DNA from 3 places in the Porticoccus hydrocarbonoclasticus MCTG13d genome. Region 1 is predicted to be linked to each of the others. Evidence: predicted binding sites of a transcription regulator. Region 1 holds the regulator's gene; each other region holds the start of a gene.
The links. The regulator FNR, encoded in region 1, switches genes on or off when oxygen is low (the NO sensors DNR and NnrR bind a similar motif). The targets are predictions, from matches to a motif close to TTGATNNNNATCAA.
Positions count from the first base shown of each region.

Region 2: the regulator FNR is predicted to act here: its motif matches at 2,028-2,041, upstream of U740_RS07665 (Yip1 family protein).
Region 3: the regulator FNR is predicted to act here: its motif matches at 2,550-2,563, upstream of phbB (acetoacetyl-CoA reductase).

Region 1 is NZ_JQMM01000001.1:1,704,552-1,708,652, forward strand. Features, by position in the region: gene U740_RS08155 (BolA family protein) at 23-376, shown strand; gene U740_RS08160 (DUF4399 domain-containing protein) at 454-873, shown strand; gene U740_RS08165 (OmpW/AlkL family protein) at 982-1,677, shown strand; gene fnr (fumarate/nitrate reduction transcriptional regulator Fnr) at 1,780-2,499, opposite strand; gene U740_RS08175 (hypothetical protein) at 2,550-3,455, opposite strand; gene msrA (peptide-methionine (S)-S-oxide reductase MsrA) at 3,997-4,101, opposite strand, start outside.
Region 2 is NZ_JQMM01000001.1:1,603,236-1,607,336, forward strand. Features, by position in the region: gene U740_RS07650 (heavy metal translocating P-type ATPase) at 1-1,010, shown strand, start outside; gene ccoS (cbb3-type cytochrome oxidase assembly protein CcoS) at 1,051-1,269, shown strand; gene U740_RS07660 (sulfite exporter TauE/SafE family protein) at 1,269-2,003, shown strand; gene U740_RS07665 (Yip1 family protein) at 2,143-2,742, shown strand; gene U740_RS07670 (lipopolysaccharide kinase InaA family protein) at 2,834-3,565, opposite strand; gene gloA (lactoylglutathione lyase) at 3,860-4,101, shown strand, end outside.
Region 3 is NZ_JQMM01000001.1:2,401,723-2,405,823, reverse strand. Features, by position in the region: gene U740_RS11440 (AMP-binding protein) at 1-1,107, shown strand, start outside; gene U740_RS11435 (thiolase C-terminal domain-containing protein) at 1,199-2,464, shown strand; gene phbB (acetoacetyl-CoA reductase) at 2,728-3,450, shown strand; gene U740_RS11425 (sigma-54-dependent Fis family transcriptional regulator) at 3,485-4,101, opposite strand, start outside.

The DNA of each region.
Region 1 (4,101 bases):
TATTTTCGAAACAGGCAAGTAGTTGGGACGTTCATTATTAAATGGTTTAGATTTTTTCGAGGTGACATTGCAAGTTCAAAAGATCATTGAAAACAAACTGACAGCGGCATTTACACCGGATTTTCTCCAAGTGCTGAACGAGAGCCACATGCATGCGGTTCCCGTGGATTCAGAAACGCATTTTAAGCTGGTTATCGTCTCTGGTTCATTTGAGGGGATGCGGGCCGTTAAGCGTCACCAGCGAGTGTACCAGCTGCTATCTGATGAGCTGGCTGGTGGCGTTCATGCCCTGGCACTGCATATCTTCACGCCTGACGAATGGCGAGAGCAAAAGTGTGCACCTTCGTCACCAGACTGTATGGGGAAAAACGGCTAGTTCCGGAAGATCTCGCCACCGTTGAGCGGAGTTTGGGACCACTGACAATTATTCACGGATAACAATAGGGGTATTACATGAAAAAAATGCAAGCTTTACTGGTGATGCTGATGATTCTATCCCCGACAATTTATGCTGGTGGAACGACTGATACTGGTTCTGCCAGTGCCTATATTATTTCTCCCAAAGATGGTGAAACCGTGAGCAGTCCGGTGACTGTGCGATTCGGTCTGAATGGTATTGGTGTTGCGCCGGCAGGTGTTGAGCGGGAACATACAGGACATCATCATTTACTGATTAATGTTCAGCAATTGCCTGATAAGGACAAACCCATTCCGGCTGATGATCAACACCGTCACTTTGGTGGTGGCCAGACTGAGGTGAGTCTTGAACTGCCTCCTGGTGAACACAAGCTGCAATTACTCCTCGGAGACCATTTTCATATTCCGCACAACCCTCCAGTACTTTCTGAGCCAATAATCATTAAGGTGTATTGATCTAGCGCAAGTCGATGATTCTGTTTACTTAATCCAGATCAAATGGTGGTAGTGAAGCGCTTGGTTTAATGGCCTTGTCTTTTAGTGCTACCTTTCTGGAGAAAGTAAATGTTCAAGCAAAAAGCATTGTCGCTGGCAATTCATATGACCCTGGCCGGGAGTCTTTTGGCCGGAACCACAGGTGTTATGGCCTACGAGGCGGGAGATGTTATTGTCCGCGCAGGTGCCGCAACAGTTGAACCTAACGATGACAGCAGCCGTCTTACACTTAATGGTGGCGGGTTGCCGAACAGCAAGGCCTATGTCGATTCCGACACTCAGCTCGGTCTTACCCTGACCTATATGTTGACGGATCACCTGGGTTTAGGCCTGTTGGCAGCCACGCCCTTTAAACACGATATTAAAGCCAAAAATTTGCTGGTTCCCGGAAAGATTGATGCGGGTTCGACCAAACATTTACCACCTACCCTGACGCTGCAATATTTTCCGATGAAAGCTGAGTCCCGGTTCCAGCCCTATGCCGGGGTCGGTATTAACTACACAAAATTTTTCGAAGAGGATGTTGCCAGTGAACTTGAGGGGATTGTCGGTGCAGGCGGCAAGTTAAAACTTGATGACTCCTGGGGTGTGGCGTTTGAACTGGGTATGGATTACGCATTGTCCGATCGTTGGGTAGTCAATGCCGCAGTGTGGTATATCGATATCGATACCGATGCGAAATTCAATTTCCCGGGTGCTGAGGTGAAGACCAAGGTGGATATTGATCCACTGGTCTATATGGTGGGTATAGGCTACAAGTTTTAACTAAGAACTTGGTTAGCTAATTGCACAAAAGCCGGTTTCATAAACCGGCTTTTTTGTTTCTGTATCAATCAAAAATCAAAACAAGGGATTAATTGAAAAATCCTAGTTGGCCAACTCGCGTAGTTTGTCCAGATTGAGCAGCTCTACTTCCTTTTTGTCGACCTTCAGCAATGCCTGTTTTTGAAAGCGGCTTAATACCCGGCTGACAGTCTCAACAGTAAGGCCCAGATAATTGCCGATATCTGCACGTGACATCGGTAACCTGAATCGTGTGGCAGAGAGTTTAAGTCGGAAATTGCGGTTTGAAATACTCATCAACAGTGTTGCCACCCGCTCTTCGGCTGTATTTTTGCTGAGTAGGCTAAGAAGTTGTTGATCCCCAGTGATTTCCAGGCTCATCAACTGGAAAAAATGGCGTTGCAGTGTAGGGATTGCAATGCTCAGTTCCTGAAGACGGTTGAAGGGAATTTCACAGACGGAAGAGGTCTCCATGGCAACTGCAGAGTTGGTGTAACGATTCTGGCCTATACCATCCATACCGAATATCTCCCCCGGGAGGTGAAATCCAGTCACCTGTTCCTGGCCACTATTGCTAATTGTATAGCTTTTGATCGAGCCACTGCGAACCGCAAAGACAGAATCGAATTCTTCTCCAGCATGGTAGATATGGTGATCCTTTTGAAGAGGTTTGCCTCGCTGAATGATTTCATCCAGGCGTTCTACTTCCTTGGTTTGCAGTGCAAGCGGGAGACAGAGTGCATTCATACGGCAGTCACCGCAGTGGAATGTATTATTGTGGGGGCAGACCGAATCCATCGACATCTCTCTGAACCTCTTATGTCTCATTATAGCGGCGATCATGATAACGGTCATTAACGACCGTTACATCGACACGCCTGGAGACTATCGCAGAAATAGCGGAGATGGTCGAGACCCTGAATGGACAGCACCAGATAATCAGATTCTCTGGTGAGCCAGCCCAGAGACAGGGCATGTTGGAAAAGTTTGGCGAGTTCCGGGCATAACTTGATTGTCAGATCACAACTGGTTAGATGCACCCGATGAAAGCAGAGCAACTGATTGACCAGTTGCCAGGGTGGGAGATTCTGCGGTTGATGATCTGGAAATAGCCCCGTGCAATGCACAGGGAGGTGCTTTTCATCAAGGGCCTGTCGGTAGTCGTGAATGGAGTCGGTATTCTGATAGTAGCCATCACCCAATTTACCCAGTGCACCAAGGCCAATACCAACCCAGTCTATCAGGCTGTCTCTAGCCATTCCCCAGGGGGTATATTGAAGGGTCTTGCTCTGGCGAAGTTGCAGAAGTTTATGCCCTTGAATGACAAAAAAACGGTCCGCCATAAGTTGATAGTGCTGACTGCTCATTCTCCGCGAGAGTTGGCTCAGGGTTGCTGCACCCTCCATTGTCTGCAGCCCCTGTAACTCAATAATTGCCGGTTGATAGCGGATTAACTCAGTAAGCCAGTGGTCCAATGTGTCCGGGTCGGCCTGATTGACCTGTAGGCAGCAGTACCACTCTCCAAAGTGAAAGTCACTGGCAGTTGTCAGGATCGATGTAAATTGTTGTTTGTGGGGCGGTATTGCGGCATTAATGGTTAGTCGGAAGCAATCAAAATGAAGTCCCTTCATTAAGGCCAGTTTTTCGGTGGTTATATCTGTAAGCGTGCATTCAAAACCGTATTCACACGCTTTCTTGTTTCGGGGGTTGAAATAACTGTTGGATAAAAAAACCAGTTCTGTTAGTTCACCCCTGTTCATGCCTTTTAAAGGCCTGTTTCTGAGCCAGAATTTCACCAAAGGCTGGTATCTGAAGACTGGCTGAATAAGCTCGATCTCCCTGCTGACGAGTCCGGGATAAGTGCTATTGGCATTGCTCGGAATATAAATATTCAGCGCAATCGGCGAGATTGACGTGCGCCGCTTCCTCAGTTGTTCCTTGGGACAACTGACCAGGGATTTGAAAAATTCTGCCTCAATATCAGAGTGAGGGCAGAACAGATTGTTGGTTGTTGTCGCAACTTGCATTTGCCGGCTGACTCACAGGTGACAATTGGAATAGCTGCTGAGGTTAAGCGGAATTAATGAATCTCCCCATGATATGGGTCAAATTTATGATGTTAGGATGTATGATCCCAATCATGAAATAGATGGAAAAAAGGCATGATTGCCGTCATCAGATCCGGTTAACGACCTTTACTACCTACTCAGGATGCCGGGCTCAATGTTCTCAGGTTCTCAGGTTCTCAGGTTCTCAGGTTCTCAGGTTCTCAGGTTCTCAGGTTCTCAGGTTCTCAGGTTCTCAGAAGGGAAGCTCCACGTTATTCCAGAGACGCTTTAGTCGCGTATCGCGGCCACATCCATTTCGGTAATAACGATAACGTGCAGGATTTTTCAGATAGTAGTT
Region 2 (4,101 bases), 100 kb from region 1:
GCGAGTTGCGTCAGCGCGGTTTTCTGATCAGTCGAAGTCGGATGCTGGAGGTTTTGTCGCAAGTCGATCGAATTGTTTTTGACAAAACGGGCACGTTGACACTGGGTGATCTGAGTATCGTTGAGGTGATTGAGCTGGCTGACCAAAAAGAATCTGATGTGCTGGCTATCGCTGCGACCCTGGAACAGGATTCCAGGCATCCCATTGCCAGGGCTTTTGCCGGCATAGCGGTGACGGATAGGGGAACTGACGTTGTTCAGGAAGTCGGATCAGGCATTTCCGCTACGATTGATGGAAGTCGCTTTGCTATCGGTCAGCCGGACTATATCAGCAGGTTGTTTGATCTTCCCATGCCAGCTATGGCACCAGTTGATGCAGGCCAGTTACCACTTCTTTTGGCGGAACAATCCCGGCCACTGGCCTGGATTATTTTACAGGATCAGTTGCGCTCCGGTGCGGCGTCTGCCATTCAGCAGCTGACAGCGCAGGGTCTGGAGACAGTTTTACTGAGTGGTGATCGTGTTGCAGCGGTTGAAAATATGGCGACCAAGCTGGGTATTCAGCAGTGGTTCGGGCAGCAGAGTCCAGCGGCAAAACTCGATTGGGTCAACCGCTGTCAGCAGGCCGGGCACCGGGTGCTGATGGTTGGTGATGGTATCAATGATGTGCCTGTACTGAGCGGTGCCGATGCCTCAGTGGCACTGGGTGATGCCAGTGATTTCGCCAGAATCCATGCTGACAGTATATTGCTATCGGGCAACCTCAATACATTGCCGGAAGTGATCGGTCTTGCCAGACGGACACGCCAGATCATTCGTCAGAATCTCACGTGGGCATTACTCTACAATCTCCTGGCATTGCCGCTGGCCGTGGCGGGAATGATTCCTCCCTGGGCGGCCGCGATTGGTATGTCTGCCAGTTCGCTATTGGTTGTGGGTAATGCCCTGCGGCTGAGTCGGCGTGGCGACGCACCCATGATGTGCTCACAACAGCCTTGTTTTGCCACGTGACGATGGCTGATACTTTTCATCTTTGGCAGGTTATAACCCAATGACCAGTTTGTATTTGCTGATCCCTGTGTCCCTGATTTTTTGTGCATTGGCGATATGGTTTTTTTTCTGGGCGGTAAACAGTGGCCAGTATGATGATCTCGACGGGGAAGGCGAGAGAATACTATTTGACGATGGGGCTGATGACCCTGTTGAGGTTGATGTCGAGGCTCGCCCCCGTCAACCTGCAGACTCTCCACCTTCAAAGAGCCCGGAATAATGTTTGAATTTGACAGTATGTCCATACTGGCAATGCTGGTTATTGGTTTGATGGGTGCCGGGCATTGCGTTGGTATGTGTGGCGGGATTGTCGCCGCACTGGGTTTTGCCGCCGATGATCAACGCAGGCGTTGGCCAATCCTCCTAAGCTACAACCTGGGGCGAATTACATCTTATGGGCTTATCGGTGCATTGGTCGGTCTGCTGGGATTGTTTGGGCATGAATACCTGTCTCTGGGGCCTTCTCTGCGTATTTTTGCGGGGGTGCTGCTTATTCTGATGGGGTTGTATCTGGCGGGTTGGTGGCACTTTCTGTCCTGGCTTGAGCGTGGGGGGCAATATGCCTGGCGCCATATTCAGCCTTTCGCTACCAGGTTGTTCCGTGTTCGTACGGTTGGCAGGGCCTTTCTGTTTGGTATGTTATGGGGTTGGTTACCCTGTGGTTTGGTGTACTCGGCGCTGGTTTACGCCGCTGCCACTGCTCATCCCGTGTCGAGTGCACTAGCCATGATGGCGTTCGGCCTGGGCACGTTGCCGGTCATGCTGGCCGGAGGTGTTTTCTCCAGTCAACTTAAGCGGTGGTTGCAGGTTCGTGCTTTGAGAACAGCCATGGGGATGATAGTCATCGTATTTGGTGCGTGGACCCTCTGGAATGCGATGGCCCATAATCATCAACGGGAAGTGACTTCTGAACAAAGTGATGGGATTAGTGCTCATCAGCACATGCACCATTGACTGTGGTAGGTGTTATAAGGGTTATTGATTTCGATCAATGCCAACGGTTTGATTTAAGAGGTATAAAAACAGGTGTTTTATAATAAACTATATATCTGTTGGCCGATTATTAGATTTAAATAAGAAAAACGGGGATTTTATGCTAGGTCACATTGCCGGGTTACTCTACGATCCACAGTCCGAGTGGAAGAAAATTGCTGCGCTGTCAGATGAGACAATCAAGCGCATGGCTATCTATTTTATATTCCTGGGTATGATTCCTGCGATCGGGTTTTATATCGGAACAACGCAGTTTGGCTGGACGATTCTCAATGATCAGCCCACAAGGATCACCGAGGGTAGTGCGATACCCTTGATAGTACTATTTTACTTTGCCCTCATGGGTGCGCTGGTATTTATCGGCTGGATGATTGCCTGGATGTCGAAAACCTACAATAGCGAATCCAGCCCGTTGAAAGGGTTTGTGTTTATGGGGCTCTGTTGCAGCCCGGTTTTTCTGGCAGGTATTTTCGCGGTTTATCCCATCTGGTGGTTGGACCTCCTGCTCGCTATTGCTGCCTGCAGTTATGCAATTCGGTTGATGTACCTCGGGATTCCCGATGTGATGAATGTGCCGGAGGACCAGGGTTTTCTCTATGCCAGTGCGATTTTTGCTGTTTCCCTTGTGTATGTGGTGGTTGTTCTGGTAGCTACCGTCTTGCTCTGGGAATATGTCGCGGCACCGGTTTTTACCGATTGAGAACAATGCTTTATAGAAACCGGGCGTAAGCCCGGTTTTTTTTTGCCTGGGATTTTTTTTCAGCCAGTCGTCGATAACCGGGGTTGCGGGGTTAGTTGCAATCGGTTGTCGAAAGCCAGGGCACACCTTTGTTTGGACTGAGGTAGGAAAATTGTCGATAGGTGGAATTGAAAATGCCCCAGTGGCGTTCAGTCATCGCGGGCATATGTCGGCGCATCTGGCGTATGTCGTGCCGGGAGGCCTGGCTAATGGATAACCGTCGACGGCATTTTTCGAGATCAATCAGTGCGACTTCAATCTCGTTGCTGCCCTTCCTTTCATGACGAAAAAAAATGTGTTTGTCATACAGACAGCCATGCTGCCAGCGACTATTGTGAAGTCTTGACAGAATCTCGCCAAGTTTTCGGGAGAGAGCATCGAGTGTCTCTTTTTTCACGAAATCGTCAGTTACGCTCTCCTGCCATGCCTCAACACTGGAAAACCCAGCCAATTCCCGAGTCGCCAGAATTGCCTGAATTGCCCCCTGGTGGAGGCGTGTTTGCGAAAAGACGACTTCCGGCGTTGATATTCCCAGTTTGTGGCACACATCCAGCCGGTGGGTTTCACGGGCTATGGTGGCATAGCCCAGTGGATGTCTGAGACTGCGACAAGTATGGTCAGTCTGTTTTTTGATGTAGTAGGTGGCGCCATTGATTCGGCATCGCTGGACACCACTTATTCCGCCCCGTCGATGGTTTGGTTCTTCAACCCAGGGGCCTTCCATTTCCCACCAGTAGTCAAAATCACTATCCGTTTGAGCGTCTCTTGATAACGTATTGATCATTATTATTATTCTTTTCTGGATAACGGTGAATGTCACGGTTGTTACATAAAAAGTACACAAAAATAGCTGAAAAAGCAAAACAGGGGGCTGTGGAAAAAAACTCTTGCTAATGGGCTTGGGTTACTAAAAAAGCCGATGGCCAAATCGATGTCTTTGTTAAAGGTTTTATTTGATTCAATTTGGATTTACTTTGTAGCATGGCTTTTTAGCCGAGACTGGCTGGAACTCAATACCCTTGCAAGTTGTTGCGGGTAAGTACGGACAGGTTCCGGAAATAATTAGAGAGGTAAGTTTATGCGTTTATTACATACCATGTTGCGGGTGAGGGATCTCGATACGTCCGTTCGCTTTTATACCGATGTGCTGGGGATGCAACTTTTGCGTCGCAAGGATTTCCCCGATGGCCGTTTTACTCTCGCATTTCTGGGTTATGGTGATGAGTCGGCAAACACTGTACTTGAGCTTACTCATAACTGGGATACGTCCACTTACAATCTCGGTGATGCCTATGGGCATATCGCCATTGGTGTGGAGGA
Region 3 (4,101 bases), 700 kb from region 1:
GATGTGGATGACGGGGCAGGACTAGTCAACCTGTTTGCCACCGGGGGTACCACAGGCGACTCCAAGCTGGCGGAGTGGGGAAGCATCACCTGGGATACGCTTTCGGCGATTCAGAACGAGTTGATGCCGTTGCCTGACATTCCTGCCTGCTATCTGGTGGCGGCCCCCATGACTCATGCCGCCGGTATCGCCTCTTTCGAGGTAATCCGTCAGGGCGCCAATGTCGTCGTGATGGATGGCATGGTGCCGGAACGGCTGCTGGCCACTATCGAAACCTATCAGGTCACTCACCTGTTCATGCCACCCACTGCGATCTACATGCTGCTGGCCCATCCCCGGGTGAAAGCCTGGGATTACAGCAGCCTGCGTTATTTCTGGTATGCGGCTGCGCCGATGTCGGTGGAAAAGCTCAAGGAAGCCATTGATGTTTTCGGGCCGGTGATGGTGCAGACTTACGGTCAGGCTGAAGCGCCGATGCTGTGTACCTTCCTGTCCGCCGAAGATCACGTTCTGGCGCTGGATGGCAACAACCCCTCTATACTGCGTTCCTGTGGCAGGACTTCACCCCACGTTGAGGTGGCTGTTTTGAACGACGAGGGCAAGCTCCTCGAGCCGGGGCAGGAAGGAGAAATTGCTATCAGGGGCAACCTGCTGATGCGGGCCTACTACCGGAATCCCGAAGCCACTGAGGCGATCCGCTGTGAGGGCGGCTGGCAGCGCTCCGGGGACATCGGCGTTTTTGATGAGCAGGGTTATCTGGCAATTGTAGACCGCAAGCGGGATATGATCATATCCGGCGGTTTTAATGTCTACCCCAGTGAAATCGAACAGTTGCTCTGGGGGCATTCGGCAATCAAGGATTGCGCTGTGATTGGCATCCCCGATGAAAAATGGGGTGAGCAGGTTACCGCAGTGGTGGAGTTAAAAGATAAATCCCGGCCACCGGACGAACAGGAGATTATTCAATACTGTAAAAGCAAACTGGGTAGCGTGAAGGCGCCCAAGCAGATTCTGTTCTGGGATGAGCTGCCGCGCAGTCCCGTTGGCAAGGTTCTGAAAAAAGAGATTCGCAAGGTTTTCTGGGAAGAGGCGGGTCGGAAAATCTGACCGGTTACCATTTCGACTACACTTTTTACACGCCTGCCCGCCGGGCCTGAAACACTTAACCATCTGTCTGTAATAGTAGTGAGGATATATTGTGAAGGTTAGTATTGTTGGTGCGTATAACAGCAAGTTTGGTGCGTTCGTCAAACGCGACCGTGAAACCGGTGAGGTCGAGGATCTCAAATCCTTTTATGAATTGCTGACAGAGGCGGGAGCTGGTGCCATTGCTGATGCCGGGCTGGAAGCAAAGGACATTGATGCCATCTGGGTCGGCTCCTGCTCTCCATCTTTGTTCGTGAACCAGGAGCACGTCGGGCCGCTGGCGCTGGAAATTGATCCTCAAGGATTGCTGTTCAAGCCCACCACCCGCACCGAGGGAGCCTGTGCCACCTCCTCTCTGGCCATCTACAATGCCGCCTATGCAGTGGCCTCTGGCCGGTTCAAAAATGTACTGGCGATCGGCGTCGAGAAAATGAACACCCTGAATACCGCTGGTGTGACCCATGCGCTGTCCTGTTGTTCCTACTGGCCGGAAGAAGGTAACAAGGGCATGACCTTCCCCGGTTTGTTTGCTGAACTGGGTAAAGCTTACCAAGAGAAAGAAGAACTTTCTCCCGAGCAGTTGCGTATCATGTTGGCTCATGTCAGTGCCCTGAATTACCGCAATGGTATCCAGAATCCACTGGCGCATTTTGGCCCCGGTAGTATACCGGACATCAACAAGTTGACTACCGCCGAGGCGATCCTCAATCTGCCGGAATCGGGCAAGGGTAGTAACCCGATGATCGCCCCGCCATTGCGCCTGCACGATTGCTCACTGATTACCGATGGGGCGGCCGCAGTGGTGCTCACTTCCAGCGATAATGCCAAAGCCAGCTTCAAGCATGCCGTTGAGTTGTCCGGTATCGGCCATGTGACGGACCGGATGATGCTCAAGGAACGCATCGGTCGTCTGCATGAGCTTCGCGCCACCCGTCACGCCGTCGACTTGGCGCTGAAGGAAGCGGGAGCCACCGTGGATGATCTCGATCTGGCGGAGGTGCATGACTGTTTCACCATCAATCAGCTTCTCTGCGTTGAAGCTATCGGTCTGTCCGAGTCGGGCCGTGCCGGTTACGATTTCATGAGTGGTAAATACGATCCAGACAGTGACTGTCCGATCAACCTGTCTGGTGGCCTGAAATCCAAGGGCCACCCGGTGGGTGCCACAGGTGCATCGATGCATGCGCTGGCCTACAAACAACTGGTGGGCGAGCCGATAGGGGTGGCGGCAAAGGGTAATCCGGAAGTGGCGATGACCGTCAATATCGGTGGCTCCGGTGTGACCAATTGTGTCTCGGTTATGCGTCGACTCAAATAGTGCTTTCCTCCCTGACAGGGCGTGAACCGGCTACCGGTTCGCCCCTGCCAGTTTTTTTGATATCTCCCCGTCACCCCAAAAAGTCTTGATTCCAATCAAACTTCCTGAACTTTTGTTGTCACAGTATTTGTTTTCCTGTGGGCTTGGTTTAATAATTGTCCCGTGGGTTATGATAGAGCTGGTTCCGGCAAGCTATTTTGCGCAGCCTGCTTGGTACCGGTAGTTGTAGATGTAGCAAGAATAAAAAATCAGGAGATGATGAGATGCCAAAAGTAGCACTGGTGACTGGGGGAACAAGAGGTATCGGTGAAGTCATTGCTATTGAGCTCAAGGAGGCGGGCTATCTGACGGTGGCCAATTACGGAGGCAACGATGACCGGGCCAGCGAGTTTAGGAAGCGGACCGGTATTCCCACTTACAAGTTCGACGTATCCGATTTCGATGCCTGTAAAAACGGTATCGAAACGATAGAACGTGATATCGGCCCCGTCTCCATTCTGGTTAATAATGCGGGGATCACCCGCGATGGCACTTTGCACAAAATGTCCCCGCAATCTTGGCAGGAGGTGCTTGATACCAATCTGGGCTCCTGTTTCAACATGAGTCGCTGTGTGATTGAGGGCATGCGTGAGCGCCGTTTTGGTCGTATCGTCAATATCGGCTCACTGAACGGTCAGGCGGGTCAGTATGGACAGGTCAATTACGCTGCGGCCAAGTCCGGGATTCACGGCTTTACCAAGGCGCTGGCGCTGGAAGGTGCGAGCATGGGGATCACGGTTAATGCGGTAGCCCCAGGCTATGTGGAAACTGATATGGTGAGGGCCGTGCCAGCCGCCGTGTTGGAAAAAATTGTTGCCCGTATTCCCGTTGGTCGGCTTGGTTCCGCCCATGATATCGCTCGGGGCGTACTGTTTCTGGTGTCGGATGAGAGTGGTTTTATTACAGGCTCTACCCTGTCCATCAACGGTGGCCAGCACATGTACTAGCGCCGGAGCCTTTTATTTACTTTATCTCTTATTCTCAGGTCGGCTTCTTCAGATGGTATTTTTTCATTTTCTGGTAGAGCGTACTCTTGGCGATGCCCAAGTGTTTGGCCGCTTGGGTCATGTTGCCTTCCGCCTGTTTGATGGCGGCCTCAATGGTGGATTTTTCAACCCTGTCCAGATTACCCTGGGGTGGTGTGATGAAGGCGTTGACGTGCTCCGGCTCTAAATTGCTTTCCCCTGGCCGATAACCTTCGGGGAGATCGTCAATCGTCAGGGTTTCGTTTGTGGACATAAAACACATGCACTCCACCACATTGGCCAGTTCACGGATATTGCCGGGCCACTCGCGGCTTTTCAGGGCCGTCATCAGGCCCGGTGAGAAGCGTTTCGCTGAGATGTCGTCGGTTTTGCGGATGCGCGCCATCACCAATTGAGCGATTCCTTCGATATCTTCCTTGCGGCCCGACAGTGGGTCGAGACTGATGGTCACGGTGGATAGCCGGAAATACAGATCCTTGCGGAACAGCCCCTCGTTCACTGCGCCTTTCAGGTCGCGGTTGGTGGCGGCAATCAGTCGGAAATCCACGGGGATCGGTTTGATGTCCCCCACCCGGTAAATTTTCTTCTCCTGCAGTACCCGCAGAAACACCG